DNA from 3 places in the Arthrobacter sp. TJ-240 genome. Region 2 is predicted to be linked to each of the others. Evidence: riboswitches for the same ligand, from Rfam matches in the RefSeq annotation. Region 2 holds a riboswitch; each other region holds the start of a gene.

Region 1 (3,267 bases), 560 kb from region 2:
TGGCCAGCCGCTCGAGCCGCCGGACACTGACGGTGGGCATCACGCCGGGAATGATCGGGATGGTGACGCCGGCCGTGCGGGCTGCGAGGACCAGGCGCACGTAGTCGGCGGGGTCGAAGTACACCTGCGTGATGGCGAAGTCGGCGCCGGAGCGTTGCTTCGAGATCAATACCTCGACATCGTGCAGGAATGACGGCGACTCGGGGTGCGTGGTCGGATAGGCCGCCACCCCCACCGCGAGACGGCCACCGGCGAGTGAAGCACCGTGCCTGGTCTCGACCTCCCGGATCAGTGCCACCAGGTCCCGGGCGAAGGGCAGCTCGCCGCAGAACACCCCCGGCTCCGTCGGCAGGTCCCCGCGCAGGGCCAGTATGCCCCTGACTCCCAGCCCGACGAACTGCCGCACCAGCAGGTCCAGGCTCTCCCGTGTCTCCCCCACGCAGCAGAGATGGGCTACCGGGCGGAGCCGGGTGCTGGTGATCAGGTGGTCGATGAGCTCGACCGATGCCCGTCGTCGTGCCGGTGTGCCGCTGTAGGTCACCGAGACGTAGTCGGGACGGGTGGCTCCGAGTTCGTCGATCGTCCGCAGGACGGTGTCGCCGGCCTCCGGGGTGGCCGGCGGGTACAGCTCGTAGGAGAGCGACGGCGGTACCGCTCCGTGTCCTGAAAATACCATTCGAGCTCCTCGGTAGGGCCGAGGGAGCGCACCAGCAGGATGCCGCGAACCAGTGGTACCGGGCGCGGGCACGCCGAGTCCTCACGTGGGTTCACTGATGTGTCTCCATCGGTTCTGGCATTAGCACCGTTTCCGCTGTCCCCGAGGGGACAGCCAAATGGTTGCTGCGGCGTCAACAAGCCAGATCTCTCGGCCGCTCTTGATGGTTGGTGGGATCACTCTAAGCAGCGCGCCGCGCCGGGCGGCAAACCTGGCGCAACATGGCGCTGCGTGACGTCATGCGACACAGCCTCTGTCACAAAGGTCCGTCGCGACGTCATGGAACGACGCCGTGGGGTTCCGGGGACCGCTCTGCCGCTGTCCAGGGATTGATGGCCGGAACCGCCAGCCTCCGGTACGGTTCGATGTTCCCCGATACGACAGCGAGGCCCTTGTGGAGGGCTGTCGCCGCGATCAGGGAATCGGCGAGGGCCACGTCGGCAAGACCGGCGAGCGGCCCCCACGCCACGGCGACGTCGACGTCGACGGACAGGATGTTGGTGCCGAACCGTTCCGTGAATTCGTGCAGCCAGGCTTCGAGGTCCGGGAAGTGCTCGTTCCGGCGGCCCAGCGAGTGCAGCTCGCCGATGGTCAGCGCGGAGACGAAGATGCGGAAGTGACGGCGCCGATGGAGGAACCCGGTGACGGCGGGATGGGGGCTCGGACCACGCAACTCCGCGATGACGTCGGTGTCCAGAAGGAGGCCGCTCGGCGATGCCATGCCTCAGTTACCCGTCGGCCGTCGGCCCGCTCTCCTGGCGGACTCCCCTTCTGATCGCGGCGTCAGGAGGAAGGCGACGAACGCCTCGCGCGGAGCCGTGAGCACTTCGTAGTCCTGGATGCTCAACGCGATCATCGGGATCTGTGCGGGGAACGCTTTGGCTGGGGGTGGTGTCATGGGCGGACGGCGCAGGGCCGCGTCCTTTCGCGAGCTCTTGCCCGCACCAGATACCCACCGAAGGGGCGAATGCGGGCCGCTTCGTCATCCGAACCACCCTATGAGCGCGGGGTTGGTATGCGGCCTAGTCGGAGCTTGACGGCCGCAGTTCTTGAAGCTGTTGGAAGTATAGACATAACACGCCTGAAAATCCTCAGCCCAGAGCCAGGGCGGTATCGGACGCCAGCCCGACTGGTGCGAACCGGGACCACCCTGCCGCGCTTCGGTTTACAGGGTGGCCCCGGAACACTGGTGTGGCAGTGAGGCCACAGATCTTCAGCTCGTGGTGCTGAACTCGTCGCCGGCTTTGACGGCCAGGACGGGCCGGTCGACCTGCAGCAGGATGCGCTGTGCATGGCTGCCGAGGATGAACTTGCCGACCTGGCTTCTCTTCCGCAGCCCGATGACGATGAGGGACGCGTCCACTTCCTGAGCGAGGCCGATGAACTCCTCGGTGAGGTCATCAGCGTGTCCCGGCTGCCGCACGACGGCGTCGACTCCAAGGTCCCGCGCCCGCTTCACGAGGTCGGCCACCTGCTCCTCCGGGACGAGGGACGCGTCGACTGGCGCACCTTTCCGCGGTGAGTTCAGGATGACCACATTGGTGTTGCGCAGTTGTGCCTCCTTGAGGCCGGCGTCAAGGGCCGCTTCCCCTTCGGGGGTCGGGACATATCCGATGAGGATGCTCATACCGTTTCCTTCTTGTTGGTGGTGGACGCCTGCCTCGCCGAGCGGTTCTTCAGCGCCTTCTGGATGACGGGAAGAAGGATGACGACGATGAACACGAAGAGAAGCACGGCTGTGATGGGGCGCCCGGCGAATTGTGTGGCGTCACCGCCGAAGAGCAGCAGGGACCTGCGCAGGCTCTCCTCGAGGAGGGCTCCGAGGACGAAGGCGAGCACGAGGGGACCGGGTTCGAAGCCGAACTTCTTCATCAGGTATCCGACGATGCCGAAGAAGATGACCAGCCAGATGTCGAAGATGCTGTTGTTGATGGTGTAGACACCGATCAGGGTGATGAGCACCGTCACCGGGGCGAGAATCGCAGGACGTACACGGAGGATCCGCACGAAGATGCCGACCAGGGGGATGCTCATGATCAGCAGCAGGATATTGCCGATGTACATGGAGTTCACGACGCCCCAGAACAGTTCCGGATCGTTCTGTACGAGCTGCGGTCCGGGTGTGACGCCCTGAATGAGGAGGGCGCCGAAGATGATGGCCATGGTCGCGTTCGCCGGGATGCCGAGCGTCAGCAGCGGGATGAACGACGAGGTCGCTGCCGCGTTGTTCGCGGTCTCGGGGCCGGCGACGCCTTCGATCGCTCCCCTGCCGAAGCGGGAGGGGTCTTTCGCGCGCTTCTTCTCCATGGCGTAGGCGGCCAGTGAGGAGAGGGTCGCGCCGCCTCCGGGGAGGATACCGAGGAAGAAGCCGAGGACGGATCCGCGGCCGATGGCGCCGGAGGACTGCTTGAGGTCCTTGCGCGAGGGCCAGACGTTGGCGACCTTGGCCGGCGCCTGGACCTTGTTGTGGCGTTCCTCGAGGTTGTAGAGGATCTCGCCGAGGCCGAAGATACCCATGGCGATGGGCACGAAGTCGAGCCCGTCGGCGAGGG
Region 2 (3,267 bases):
CGGGTAGGTCGCCGTCGGCACCCACGGCCCGCGGCCGTTGCGGCTGGTATCGACCACGAAGTGCGCCAGGTCCTCCGACGTCGGCGCGTTGCGGGCACCCGCCACGTTCTGGGCGTACCAGGCATCCGTCAGGCCCCACGTCGAGAAGCCGGAGGGTGAGGCCGGGTAGAACTGGCTGGCGCAGGAGCCGTAGGCGCCCGGGTCGATCTCGGTGGCGTAGTAGATGCACTGGGACACCCAGGAGCCGTACTTCAGCTGCCGCTCGGTGAGCTCGTAGTTGGAGACGTTGAGGAAGAACCCGTCCGCCTTCTGCACGCCGGCCTTCATGAGGCGGCTGGCGATCTCCCCCGTGCCGAGCCAGGCGCTGTGCGTGCCGTCGAGATAGACCTTCGTGTTCGGCAGCGCCTTGAGCCGGTCCACCGCGTAGTCGAGCATCTCGAAGCGTTCCGCGGCCGCGGTCGCGGCGTCGGCCTCCGCCGGCTGGCACCACTCGAGGTTGCCGTCGAGCCCGCGGTACCAGGGGATGATCCCGAGCCCGTCCGGCTCGAGCACCACCATCGCGGCCCGATCCTCGATACCTGCCGCGAGGGCGTCGATCCAGGTTTTGTAGCCGGCGACGTCGGTCGCCCCGCCGGCCGAGTACTGCGCGCAGTCGCGGAACGGCAGGTTGTAGGCGGCGAGCACGGGCATCTGCTTCTTGCCGGCGGCGCGATGCGTGGTGGCGCGGACCTCCCGCGTCACCGTGGTGGGGTCGCCGTCCGTGACCCACACGGCCTGCGGCGTGGAGACCATCGCACTGAGGCTGTCCGCCGTCCGGCGGTCACCCGAGGACCGCAGCCCGGCGATCTGGCGCTGTGCCTCGTGGTCGGTCTTCGGGACGTAGAACTCGGTGGCGGAGGACTCCGCTCCTGATCCTCCCGCGGGCCCGTGGGCCGACGCCGGCAGCGCGGCGAAGGCGGTGGACGCGAGGACCCCTGCGAGTGCAAGGGTCATGGCGCACGTTCTGGAGATGTTGAGCATCGTTGCTCCTCATGTCGAGGGCGAGCTCTTCGGGGGACACATTGTTTGGTTCCGCGAGTGCACGGTGTCACACTCGTTCTGACCATCCCGAGCGGCTGAGAGATCTGGCTCACTGACGCCGCAGCAACCCTGGCCTCCGCGATCCGTGGCGACAGTAGGGTGCTACTGCCAGACCGATGGAGGACATGATGAGCGTCGCCGACCTTTCCACCCCGCTGAAATTCGCCTACTGGGTGCCGAACGTCAGCGGCGGCCTCGTGGTCTCGACCATCGAGCAGCGCACCGGCTGGGACTTCGAGTACAACCGGAAGCTCGCCCGGATCGCGGAGGACGCCGGTTTCGAGTACGCCCTGTCGCAGACCCGTTACGCCGCGTCCTACGGCGCGGACAAGCAGCACGAGGCGACGTCGTTCTCCCTCGCGCTCCTCGCCGCGACCGAGAAGCTGAAGGTCATCGCCGCGGTGCACCCCGGCATGTGGCACCCGGGCGTGCTCGCGAAGTTCATCATCACCGCGGACCACATCTCGAACGGCCGTGCCGCCGTCAACATCGTCTCCGGCTGGCTCAAGGACGAGTTCGTGAACTTCGGCCTCGACTGGCTCGAGCACGACGAACGGTACGTCCGCACGGAGGAGTTCATCCGCGTGCTGCGCGGTCTGTGGACCGAGGAGGGGTACAGCCAGTCGGGGAAGTACTACGACATCACCGACTTCACGCTCAGCCCTGCGCCCGTCGACGTGCCCGGGCGTCCGCACCCCGAGATCTTCTTCGGAGGCAATTCGACGGCGGCGCAGGCCACCGCGGGCCGGGTGGCGGACTGGTACTTCTCGAACGGCAAGGACCTCGAGGGATTCAGGGAGAACATCGCAGGCGTGCGGGCCTCCGCTGCCCAGGCGGGCCGGCACCCCCGGTACGGGCTCAACGGGTTCGTCATCGCCCGAGACTCCGAGAAGGAGGCCCGGGACACGCTGCGCGAGATCGTCGCGAAGGCGCACCGCCCCGCCGTCGAGGGCTTCCGCGACGCCGTCCAGGAGGCCGGAGCGGCCACGAAGGACGGCAGGGGCATGTGGGCCGACTCCTCGTTCGAGGATCTCGTCCAGTACAACGACGGCTTCAGGACCCGGCTCATCGGCACGCCCGAGCAGATCGCCGAGCGCATCGTCGAGTACAAGAAGATCGGCGTGAATCTCCTCCTGACCTGCTACCTGCACTTCCAGGAGGAAGTCGCTGCCTTCGGCACGGACATCCTGCCGATCGTGCGGCAGCTCGAGGCGGACGCCGCGCGCTCCGCCGGAGTCGATTTCGATCCGGACGCCACCCTCGCAACCCACGAATCCACCAAGGCAGGTATCTGATGGCAGAACGTTCCTTCGGTTTCCGCACGCGTGCCCTGCACGCCGGCGGTACCCCCGACGCCACGCACGGCGCGCGCGCCGTGCCGATCTACCAGACGACGTCGTTCGTGTTCAAGGACACCAACGACGCCGCCAACCTCTTCGCGCTGCAGAAGTACGGCAACATCTACTCGCGCATCGGCAATCCCACCGTCGCGGCCTTCGAGGAGCGCATCGCGTCCCTCGAGGGCGGTATCGGCGCGGTGGCGACGGCGTCGGGCATGAGCGCGGAGTTCATCACCTTCGCGGCGCTGTGCCAGGCGGGCGACCACATCGTCGCCGCGTCGCAGCTGTACGGCGGGACGGTCACGCAGCTCGACGTCACCCTGAGGCGCTTCGGTATCGAGACCACCTTCGTGCCCGGCACCGATCCGGCCGACTACGCCGCCGCCATCCGCGAGAACACCAAGGCCGTGTACGCCGAGGTCATCGCGAACCCCTCAGGCGAGATCGCGGACCTCGCCGGGCTGGCCAAGGTCGCGCACGACGCCGGGATCCCGTTCATCGTCGACTCGACGCTGAGCACGCCCTACCTCGTGCGGCCCATCGAGCACGGCGCCGACATCGTCATCCATTCCGCCACCAAGTTCATCGGCGGGCACGGCACCACCCTCGGCGGCGTGATGGTGGAGAGCGGACGGTTCGACTGGGGCAACGGCAAGTTCCCCATGATGACCGAGCCGGTGCCCTCCTACGGCAACATCCAGTGGTGGGCGAACTTCGGCGAGTACGGGTTCCTGACCAAGCTCCGCACCGAGCAGCTGCGCGACATCGGGCCGTCGCTCTCGCCGTCGTCGGCCTTCCAGCTCCTGCAGGGGGTGGAGACCCTGGCCCAGCGCCTCGACGAGCACCT
Region 3 (3,267 bases), on a different contig from region 2:
ACAACGGCGCACCGCTCCACGCGCTGCGGATACATCAGTGCCCACTCGAGGGCGCGCGCCCCGCCCATGGACCCGCCGATCACGGAGTGCCAGCGGTCGACGCCGAGCCGGTCCGCGAGCAGGGCCTCCGCCCGCACGGCGTCGCGGATGGTGACGAACGGGAACCGCGATCCCCAGGGTGTGCCGTCGGGTGCGAGGCTTGCCGGGCCCGTCGACCCGTAGCAGCCTCCCAGCATGTTGACGGACACCACGAAGTAGCGGTCGGTGTCCACCGTGCGGCCAGGCCCCACGAGGGCGTCCCACCAGCCCTCCTCCTCCGAGGCGCCGCGCGCCACGTGGGAGCTGCCCGTCAGGGCGTGCTGCACGAGCACGGCGTTGGAGCCGTCCGGGTCGAGCCGCCCCCAGGTCTCGTAGGCGAGCTGGACATCGGGCAGCTCGCCCCCGGTCTCCAGGGCCAGCGGCCCGATCGGCAGGACGCGCAGGAGTCCGTCTCCCGGTGCGCCGCCGATCCCGGGGTGCGACGGCGCAGCAGGGTAGGCAGCAGGGTGGGTGGTCACGAAGGGTTAGGCTCCTTTGGCGGCGCGGAAGCCCGCGTCGAGGTCGGCGAGGATGTCGTCGATGTTCTCCAGGCCCACGGCGAGCCGCACCAGGCCCGGACGCACGCCGGCCGCGAGCTGCGCCTCCGCCCCGAGCTGGCTGTGCGTGGTCGACGCCGGGTGGATGACGAGCGAGCGGACGTCACCCACATTCGCGACGTGGGAGTGCAGCTCGAGGCCGTCCACGAAGCGCTTGCCCGCCTCCAGCCCGCCGGCGATGTCGAAGCTGACGATCGCCCCCGTGCCGTTGCGCCCGTACTTCTTCCCGCGCTCGTACCAGGGACTGGAGCTGAGCCCCGCGTAGGCGACGCCCTCGACGTCGTCGTGCCCCTCGAGCCACTCGGCGACCGCCTGCGCATTCTGCACGTGGCGCTCCAGGCGCAGGCTGAGGGTCTCCAGCCCCTGGGCGATGAGGAAGGCGTTGAAGGGCGAGACGGCGGACCCGAGGTCGCGCAGCAGCTGCACCCGCGCCTTCAGGATGTACGCGAGGTTGGCGCCGAGCGCGCCGCCCACCCCGAGATCGCGTGCGTAGACGAGCCCGTTATAGCTCTCGTCCGGCGTGTTGAAGCCCGGGAACCTCTCCGGGTACTGCGCGAAGTCGAAGTTCCCCGAGTCCACGATCACGCCGGCGATCGCGGTACCGTGCCCGCCCAGGTACTTCGTGGCGGAGTGCACCACGATGTCGGCGCCCCACTCGATCGGCCGGATCAGGTACGGCGTGGACAGCGTGTTGTCCACGATCAGGGGCAGCCCGTGCTCGTGGGCGACGGCGCTGATGCCCTCCAGGTCGAGGACGTCCTGCCGCGGATTGGAGACCACCTCGCCGAAGAACAGCTTGGTGTTCGGGCGGATGGCGGCCCGCCATTGCCCGAGGTCGTCCGGGTCCTCCACGAAGGTGGTCTCGATGCCGAACTTCTTCAGGGTGTGCTTGAAGAGGTTGTAGGTGCCGCCGTAGAGGCTGGGACTGGCCACGATGTGGTCCCCGGCCTCGGCGACGTTGAGCACGGCGAAGGTCTCCGCGGCTTGCCCGGAGGCGAGCAGCAGCGCGCCGACCCCGCCCTCGAGGCTCGCGATCCTGGTCTCGACGGCCTCCTGGGTGGGATTCCCGATACGCGTGTAGATCGGGGCGAGCTCCGCCAGCGCGAACCTGTTCGCGGCGCTCTCCGCGCTCGGGAAGACGAACGACGTCGTCTGGTAGATGGGCAGCGCACGCGCCCCCGTGGCTGGATCCGGCACCTGGCCGGCGTGGATCTGGCGTGTCTCAAAGGACCAATCGTTGGACATGGTGCTCCCTGTCGAAGGGGCTCCTCCTCGTCCGCTGCTCCTGCCGACGGGTCACCACCGAAGGAAGCATCGACTCCGCAGGAGCCCGCGCTTGCGCGACGCCGGTCTGGCGCCGCACCTGGTCCTCACCCGGGGCACCCCACCGCGGTTGGAGGGTTGCCGGCCAGCAAGCCGGGGCTTCGTGCTGGCACTCATGACCTGCATCCATGGAAACCCATCTGGGCGGATCCGGCAACACGTGTGACATTGCGTGAAGGAGGGCGCACCGTGCGCCCGGTGCAGGGGCAGGATCAGGAGTAAGGGCAGCCTAAGTCGAGACGCACATCACTTAGTGCCACACTGTCGGCATGCGCCTGGACCACGTCTCTTACGCCTGTGAACCCGATGGACTTGCCGCGACTGCCGATCGCATCTCGGCCCGGCTCGGCATGGAGCCGGTGAAGGGCGGGGTGCATCCCCGCTTCGGCACCCGGAACATGATCTTCCCGCTGGCCAACGGTCAGTACCTCGAGGTCGTCGAGGTCCTCAACCACCCCGCGTCGGACAAGGCGCCGTTCGGACAGGCCGTCCGCGCCCGGTCCGAGGCCGGCGGCGGCTGGATGGGCTGGTGCGTGGCCGTGGACGACCTGGGCCCCTTCGAGGAGCGCCTCGGCCGCAGCGCGGTCCCCGGCAACCGCAAGTTCCCCGACGGCCAGGAGCTCACTTGGCAGCAGATCGGCATCAAGGGGCTCATCGCTGATCCCCAGGTCCCCTACCTGCTGCGGTGGGACGACGGGACCGAGCCCCTGCATCCCTCGAAGGCCCGACCTGCCTCGGTGAAACTGGACTGCCTGACCATCGCCGGGTCCTCCGAGCGCGTCACGGAATGGCTCGGCACGGACGTCGAGGCGACGCTCGACGGCGTGCAGGTCCAGTGGATCGCGCCCAGGGGCACGCCGGGCATCATGTCCGTGACATTCGAGACCGCCGACGGCCGCATCGAGATCTGACGCATCGTATTACCAGGAAGTCGTATCACCAGGAAGGGACCGGACGATCCGTCCGGTCCCTTCCTCGTCCGCCCGTTCGCGCTGTGCGCGTGGATCAGGCGTGCGTGTAGGTGAGGCAGTCCGCGGCCTCGGCGCCCGGACCCACCTTCACCGCGGCGGCGGTGCACAGCAGGTCGTGGTTGAACGAGCACTCCGAACGCTGGCAGGCCCCGACATGCGCGAGCATCTTCGGGAGGCCTCCGCTGATCGACGTGTCGATGAAGGTGGCGCAGGACGCGTGCTCCTCGCTCCCGGACACCGTGATGGCGACGGCTGTACAGCCGTCGTGGTTGAACGAGCAGTTGTGGACACTGCACTCGGAGACACTCGTGACGACGCTCATCGTTCCTCCTGGTTCA

Evidence for each region. A riboswitch is a leader RNA that binds a small molecule or an ion and turns the genes downstream of it on or off. The one in region 2 is predicted to bind S-adenosylmethionine.
Region 1: another riboswitch for S-adenosylmethionine. It lies ahead of AC4D2C_RS03840 (PIN domain-containing protein); the one in region 2 lies ahead of sfnG (dimethylsulfone monooxygenase SfnG).
Region 3: another riboswitch for S-adenosylmethionine. It lies ahead of AC4D2C_RS17365 (bifunctional o-acetylhomoserine/o-acetylserine sulfhydrylase); the one in region 2 lies ahead of sfnG (dimethylsulfone monooxygenase SfnG).

Annotation. Positions count from the first base shown of each region.
Region 1 covers NZ_JBZCNG010000001.1:781,945-785,211, reverse strand. The annotation lists gene AC4D2C_RS03845 (methylenetetrahydrofolate reductase) at 1-676, opposite strand, end outside; SAM riboswitch class I at 779-885, opposite strand; gene AC4D2C_RS03840 (PIN domain-containing protein) at 993-1,436, opposite strand; SAM riboswitch class IV at 1,642-1,770, opposite strand; gene AC4D2C_RS03835 (universal stress protein) at 1,929-2,342, opposite strand; gene AC4D2C_RS03830 (tripartite tricarboxylate transporter permease) at 2,339-3,267, opposite strand, start outside.
Region 2 covers NZ_JBZCNG010000001.1:223,887-227,153, forward strand. The annotation lists gene AC4D2C_RS01035 (glycoside hydrolase family 6 protein) at 1-993, opposite strand, end outside; SAM riboswitch class I at 1,100-1,203, shown strand; gene sfnG (dimethylsulfone monooxygenase SfnG) at 1,209-2,375, shown strand; gene AC4D2C_RS01045 (O-acetylhomoserine aminocarboxypropyltransferase/cysteine synthase family protein) at 2,375-3,267, shown strand, end outside.
Region 3 covers NZ_JBZCNG010000008.1:148,302-151,568, forward strand. The annotation lists gene metX (homoserine O-acetyltransferase MetX) at 1-509, opposite strand, end outside; gene AC4D2C_RS17365 (bifunctional o-acetylhomoserine/o-acetylserine sulfhydrylase) at 564-1,880, opposite strand; SAM riboswitch class IV at 1,963-2,079, opposite strand; gene AC4D2C_RS17370 (VOC family protein) at 2,228-2,869, shown strand; gene AC4D2C_RS17375 (DUF1540 domain-containing protein) at 2,964-3,251, opposite strand.